2 regions of the Solibacillus sp. R5-41 genome follow, and region 2 is predicted to be linked to the other one. Evidence: a T-box and tRNA genes for the amino acid it is inferred to sense, from the RefSeq annotation. Region 2 holds a T-box; the other holds one or more tRNA genes.

Region 1 (3,499 bases), 840 kb from region 2:
CCACGAACTCTGCCGATGTGAGTAGACCGGATTCCTGAATCATTTCCATCGCTAAGTGACTTTCACGATACGTAATCCCCCCCGCTACCGGAGTTCCTACTCCTGGTGTATAAAGTGGGTCAAGTGCATCTAAATCTAATGATAAGTGTAATCCGTCAATTTTCTTCTCACGGAAATAGGCTAGCGTTTCTTCCATTACGTACGTCATGCCTAATCGATCAATATCATACATAGTATATACCTTAATTCTACGTTCTTTTATGAGTTTACGTTCGCCCTCGTCAATTGAGCGACCACCAATAATAATGATATTCTCTTGCTTAATTTTAGGTCCGTCATGTAAAATCGTCGTCAATCTCTCATGACCAAGACCTAAGCTTGTTGCAAGCGGCATACCATGTATATTTCCAGACGGGGTCGTTTCAGGCGTATTTAAATCCGCATGCGCATCAAACCAAATAACCCCCATGTTTTGATAATGCTTGGATAGACCTGCAAGCGTCCCAATTGCGATGCTATGATCTCCTCCTAAAACTAAAGGCATACGATGCTTTTCAACTACTTCATTCACTTTCCTAGCTAATGCTGTATTTACTTTGACAACCTCATCTAAATTTAATAATTGCGCATCCGCCTGTACATTCGATGTCTGATCTATTACATGAATATTGCCCTCATCCTCTACGCTATAACCAAGTACCGTTAAACGATTTTGTAACCCCGCATAACGAATTGCACTCGGCCCCATATCTACTCCACGTCTTTGTTGTCCATAATCACATGGCACCCCAATAATTGAAACATTCTTTTTCCCCATCCATTTTGCCTCCTCTAAAGTTGCTCATACTTTATTTTAACTTTCAGCTCAATTTAAGCCTATATTGAAAATTCGAGACATTCGTAAAGTTTCCCTTTTTATACGCAAAAAATCCTTTACTTATTTTTCATAAGTAAAGGATTGAAATTTATTATTTAAGTACACTTATCATTATAAAAATAAAAGTGAGCCATGAAGGACTCGAACCTTCGACCCTCTGATTAAAAGTCAGATGCTCTACCAACTGAGCTAATGGCTCATAAAACAAAAAAATGGCTGGGGAACCTGGATTCGAACCAGGGCATGACGGAATCAAAATCCGTTGCCTTACCGCTTGGCTATACCCCAAACATTTTATAAGATGGTGGTGGGGGACGGATTCGAACCGCCGAACCCTAAGGAGCGGATTTACAGTCCGCCGCGTTTAGCCACTTCGCTACCCCACCGATATAAGTTATAACACATTCTAAATAAATGGTGGAGGATGACGGGCTCGAACCGCCGACCCTCTGCTTGTAAGGCAGATGCTCTCCCAGCTGAGCTAATCCTCCATTATAAACAAGTGTTACTTACTATTAGTTTGTAAATTCTTAAATGGTGACCCGTACGGGATTCGAACCCGTGTTACCGCCGTGAAAGGGCGGTGTCTTAACCGCTTGACCAACGGGCCATGGATGTCGAACTCTCGAACTCTTTAAGACAAGATTTATAATAACATCATTTTTGCATTAGTGCAAGCCTTTTTTATAACTTTTTTTAAAAAGTTATAATTGATCTCATTTTCCCATTAAAATGAGCAAAAAAATGGCTCCGAAGGTAGGACTCGAACCTACGACCAACCGGTTAACAGCCGGTTGCTCTACCACTGAGCTACTTCGGAACATTACTATTTAGATTTGTGCAATTGAGTATATCCCTTAAGCACATTTATTATTATAGCAACGTTAATAAATTTTTCAAGTGTTTTTTGGTTTTTTATTGAGATATGCGCGTTAATAAAAAAGGAAAAATTCTCTTCTATTGGTGTAATTCTTCTAATATGAATTCTCATAAAGTGTGCGTTTATTAGGCTGGTTCAGCACATGAGGCGTTCAGTAATGCCCGCACCAATCTATACAACTCATCTGTGTGCTATGTGCAAGGCCATCCTATACAAAATTTTACACTCCAAAGCCTTCATAATTTAGGACGCCGCTAATGTGGAAGGCGGCGAATTCACATATATTTGTATATCCCTAATCTAGCTGTATGTATGTGTTGCAAGAATAGATTTCAGTTTAGTTCCTGCATTTTATTATAGTTTATTGGTTTTTTTAATGAGGGACATAATCTCAAAAGATCATGCCCCTCTTCAAATAACTTATTGTATTATTTTTATGATTTCATCTAGTAAACCATTAGCTAATGGAAGCTCGGGGTTAGAATAGCTCGCTAAATTTTGTTCAAAATTACTAGAAGTCTCCTTTAATATGTGATTCATTTCATCAAAATAAACAATCTTTGCTACTGAATTTCCCGCTTTTAGTAGCTCAGCATCTTCTACTGTCACTTGAATATCATTTCGTCCTTGAACAATTAATACAGGCACTTGGACTTTGCCTATTTCCTCTTTAGGATCATATTTAAGCCATGAAATGAAATAAGGCTGCACAGATGGTCTGAAGAGGCTTTGAAGCTCAACTGGCACCGTTTTAACCCGTTCTCCAATTAGTAGCTTTTCTAATATTTGTTGCGACTGTTGCATTAAATTTGGTGGTAATTGTTTCTTTAACTGTTCTTCTAATCTCACATTTGCTCTTCGTCCCGTTCCTGCTAATGATGTGAGTGATTTTACATTGTTATTTTGGGCTGCTAGCGTCATGATTAAAGCACCTTCACTATGACCAATTAAATGAACTTCTTGGAAACGTTTATCTTGCTTAAAAAAGGTGATTATGTCACTTACATCCCCCACTAATTGATCTATTGTAAGATCTTCTTCTTTCGCGATTAGCGCCATATTTTCACCTATTCCACGCTTATCAAAACGAACCGATGCAATACCTTTTTCCGCCAATCCCTCTGCTAACATTTTTAGACTATTATTTCTACCGCCACCGACTGTATTGCCATCTTTATTCGTCGGCCCAGAACCAGCTTGAATAATCACAAGTTCCCCTGTTGGTTGCTCTGGCATCTGAAGCGCTACTTTTAATATTCCACCTTCTACGGGAACTTGAACCTTTTCATATGTTATAACTTCCTCTTCATAAGCTTTGAACTTAACCGGGAATGTTTGCCCATTTTGCGCAAAGGTACCGTTAATATACTCACCATCAAATTTCCCTGCAATTTTTATAACTGAACCAGCCAAATTAATTAGGATTTTAATTTCCTCGCCTTTATATTGGACAGATTCAAACGGAAAATCAGTTAAGTTTTGAGCGGGTACAGTAATTGAGCCCCCACCCTTTTGTAAGTTAATAATAATTTCTAACGGCATTTGTGGAATTTCAATCTCTCCCTGCCATTTTCCCAGCATCTTTTCATTCATTAACACGTGTCCCTCCTCGTTATTCTGTTGTTCAGTAGTTACGGGTTTCAATTGCTGTTCTTTATCTCCACACCCTGCAAGTACAGCAGTTATCCCCATTAAAACAAGAAGCTTTTTCATCGATCATGATCCTCCTCATAATTATCCAT
Region 2 (3,499 bases):
CGATGACCATACTACCAGTTTGTACAGGGACATCGACTTCAATTTCTTCCCCAGTTTCAGGGTCTTTTACTTTTTTCTTATACGTTTGACCATATAATTTAAATTCATCTGTTACTTGCTGCATTGCATCATACATATCTTTATTTATTGTTGAATAAATGCGGTAACCACCTGAACGAATCTGACGGTCAGCTAAGATTGTATATTTATCGTGAAGATTTGATTCTTCTTTTAGACGTGCTGGATCAATCCCATCTTTTTCAGCAAGGATAGTGGCAAAAACCTCTTTAGCACGTTCTTCTAGCTCCGCTGTTAGCCATGGATATTTATCCTCTGGACGTTCTTCGTGATCTCTAAAATCTTGTGTAATATCATAAGCAATAGCTTCTTCATATTCTTTTTTCGTAATGTATCCAACTTCATTCATGCGATACAAAACGGTTTTCATACGGTCAATTCCGTGTTGCATCCCTTCTTGACTTTTACGCTCCCCTTTGTTCGTGAAAGGAGTATATTTAAAAGGAGCCTGTGGAATACCGGCAATATAAGCAGATTGTGGCAAAGATAATTCAGATGCAGGAATCCCGAAAATACCTTGTGCCGCCGTTTCTATCCCTGCAATATTACGCCCAGATGAATTACGTCCATAAGGAATAATATTTAAATATGCCTCTAAAATTTCTTCTTTTGACATAAAATACTCTAAACGTAATGCGAGTAAAATTTCCTTTGCTTTACGCTCATAAGATACTTCGTTTGTTAATATTTGGTTTTTAATTAATTGCTGCGTTAACGTTGAACCACCTGTTTGAGTTGAGGAATTCGATACGTCCTGTAAAAGACCACGTAAAACCGCTTTCGGTACAATCCCATTATGCTCACGGAAATATTCGTCCTCTGTCGCAAGAACTGCATTAATTACGTTAGGTGATATATTGGCAAGCGATGTTTCACGACGGTCTAAATCAGTACGGATTTTTCCGATGTAAATATCGTTTGCGAAATAAAGCTCACTTGTTTCTTCATAGCTAAAGATTTCCTCGCGCATTTCTTCTTTTGAACGGAGTGGTTCCTCCTTAACGAGTGAAGCAAAATAACCAGCTCCAACGCTTACCATAAAAATGGCTGAGGCGGTGAGGAATATAATCGTTAAAAGAGTCAGGTTCCAAAAAACGCCACCCGCTATACGGAAATGACGCATCCATTTTGAAGAAGCAAGGATTTCGATTTTTTTATTTAATTTTTCGAGCCATTCTTTCACTTCATCGACCTCCTAAAGTCTTGTTTATCTTCATTCACAAAGATAATATTTACTGAACGAAGATAAAGCTCCCGGCGAATGTCACAGATTTTGAAAATCTAGACACAATTACGCCTAGGCGTAATTGATTATAGCATATTTGTTTCTGATACGAATATAATTATTGACATAGTAAAGATATTGAGTAGAATAAAGAATATAAAATTTCAAACAATGAAGAGTTTGCAGTAATGAATTCATTCCCTGATTTAGAGAGCTAGCGGTTGGTGTAAGCTAGACATAGTGAATTCATGAAGTACGTGCTCAGAGTTTGAACGGGTCGTTTCGATATAAACGCTTAAAGTGGAAGGAATTTTTTCCTTCAAGCCGGGTGGTACCGCGTTAAATAATGCTTATTTGACGTCCCTGCATGCAGTTTGCGTGTAGGGACGTTTTTTGTTGCCCTTACATGCAAAAAAACACATGTAAAAGGAGAGTTTAAGATGAACGAATTAATTCAAGACTTACAATGGCGCGGGTTATTATACCAGCAAACAGATGCAGAAGGTATGGAAAAATTATTAAACGAGCAAAAAGTATCGTTGTATGTTGGGGTGGATCCAACAGCTGATTCCATGCATATCGGTCATATTGTACCATTATTAACATTACGCCGTTTCCAACAAGCGGGGCATACGCCTGTTTTATTAGTAGGTGGAGCAACAGGAACAGTTGGAGATCCATCGGGTCGTTCAGAAGAGCGTCAATTACAAACGATGGAGCAAATCGATCAAAACGTACAAGGCTTAAAGAAACAAATGGAGCGTTTATTTGATTTTACTTCGGGTTCTGAAAACGCAGCTAAACTTGTAAACAACCATGACTGGGTTGGTCCATTATCATTAATCGATTTCCTACGTGATTACGGAAAGCTAATTAACGTCAACTACATTTTAAATAAAGATACAGTGGCATCACGTCTTGATTCAGGTATTTCGTTTACGGAATTTGCGTACACATTAATTCAAGGGATTGACTTTAATCATTTATACGATCACCACAATGTTCGAATTCAAGTAGGTGGTTCTGATCAGTGGGGGAATATTACGACTGGATTAGAAATGATTCGTAAAACACATGATGAGCAGGCGAAAGCTTTTGGTATTACGATTCCTTTAGTAACAAAAGCAGATGGTACAAAGTTCGGTAAAACAGCGGGTGGCGCGGTTTGGTTAGATGCAGAAAAAACATCACCTTATGAGTTCTACCAATTTTGGATTAACGCAGCCGATGCAGATGTTGTGAAATACTTAAAAATCTTCACATTCTTATCGCATGAAGAAATAGAAAGCTTAGAAGTAAGTGTGCAAGAAGAGCCACATTTACGCAAAGCACAAAAGGCATTAGCAGAAGAAATGACGCGATTAATTCATGGAGAAGCGGGCTTAGAAGCAGCGGAACGTATTACAAAAGCATTGTTCTCAGGTGATTTAAAGTCGTTGTCTGTAGATGAAATGAAAGTTGCCTTTGCGGGTATTCCTTCTGTTGAAGTAGCAAAGGCAGATCAAAACATCGTGGAATTAATTGTTGAAGCAGGCATTTCATCATCAAAGCGTCAAGCACGAGAAGATGTGACAAATGGAGCGATTAGCATTAACGGTGAAAAAGTGACGGATTTAGAATATGTTGTCGATAGTAAATATCGTTTAGAAGACGCCTTTGCCATCATCCGTCGCGGTAAGAAAAAATACCATATGGTGAAATTCGTCTAATCTTAAATGACGAGCTTATAGGGGAAGCGTCTCAGAAATTACTCTGAGGCGTTTTTTATATTATCGGAGTGAATGCGTAGTGAAATTAGTTGCAACGATTTTTAACGTTCGATAACTTTGAATCACTTTAAAAATAACAGTATAATATAGTTTGTATTATTATTTTTAGGAGGTTCTATTTTGGTTGAACAGCAAGTGAGATATGTCGATGATCGGCATGCCATTTTAAGTATTGCGATTAAACCGCGTGATACAATTCAGTATGTATTAAAAACGAAAAACTTGCCGTACTTTCTATTTATCGGGATTATCGGCATGTTTAGTAGTAATGTAGCGAGTTTTATAGGGTCGACGTTTGATGGGAAATACTCATTAGGAGATATCATTTACTCTTCGTTCATGTCGAGTTTCTTACTTTATTTTTTATCAACCTTCATTGTAGCGGGAATTTTTCTATTGTCTGCAAAAATGTTAGGTGGAAAAGGCA

What was found. A T-box is a leader RNA that pairs with one kind of tRNA and senses whether it is charged. The one in region 2 lies ahead of tyrS (tyrosine--tRNA ligase), so its partner is inferred to be a tRNA-Tyr.
Region 1: it has a tRNA-Tyr gene. The T-box ahead of tyrS (tyrosine--tRNA ligase) is inferred to sense a tRNA for this amino acid. The anticodon was not compared.

The regions. Positions count from the first base shown of each region.
Region 1 is NZ_CP024123.1:4,122,359-4,125,857, forward strand. Features, by position in the region: gene rocF (arginase) at 1-817, opposite strand, end outside; tRNA gene CSE16_RS20370 (tRNA-Lys) at 1,004-1,076, opposite strand; tRNA gene CSE16_RS20375 (tRNA-Gln) at 1,091-1,165, opposite strand; tRNA gene CSE16_RS20380 (tRNA-Tyr) at 1,180-1,263, opposite strand; tRNA gene CSE16_RS20385 (tRNA-Val) at 1,293-1,368, opposite strand; tRNA gene CSE16_RS20390 (tRNA-Glu) at 1,413-1,487, opposite strand; tRNA gene CSE16_RS20395 (tRNA-Asn) at 1,623-1,697, opposite strand; gene CSE16_RS20400 (alpha/beta fold hydrolase) at 2,178-3,470, opposite strand.
Region 2 is NZ_CP024123.1:3,277,697-3,281,195, reverse strand. Features, by position in the region: gene CSE16_RS16170 (transglycosylase domain-containing protein) at 1-1,261, opposite strand, end outside; T-box leader at 1,466-1,671, shown strand; gene tyrS (tyrosine--tRNA ligase) at 1,744-3,012, shown strand; gene CSE16_RS16160 (Yip1 family protein) at 3,193-3,499, shown strand, end outside.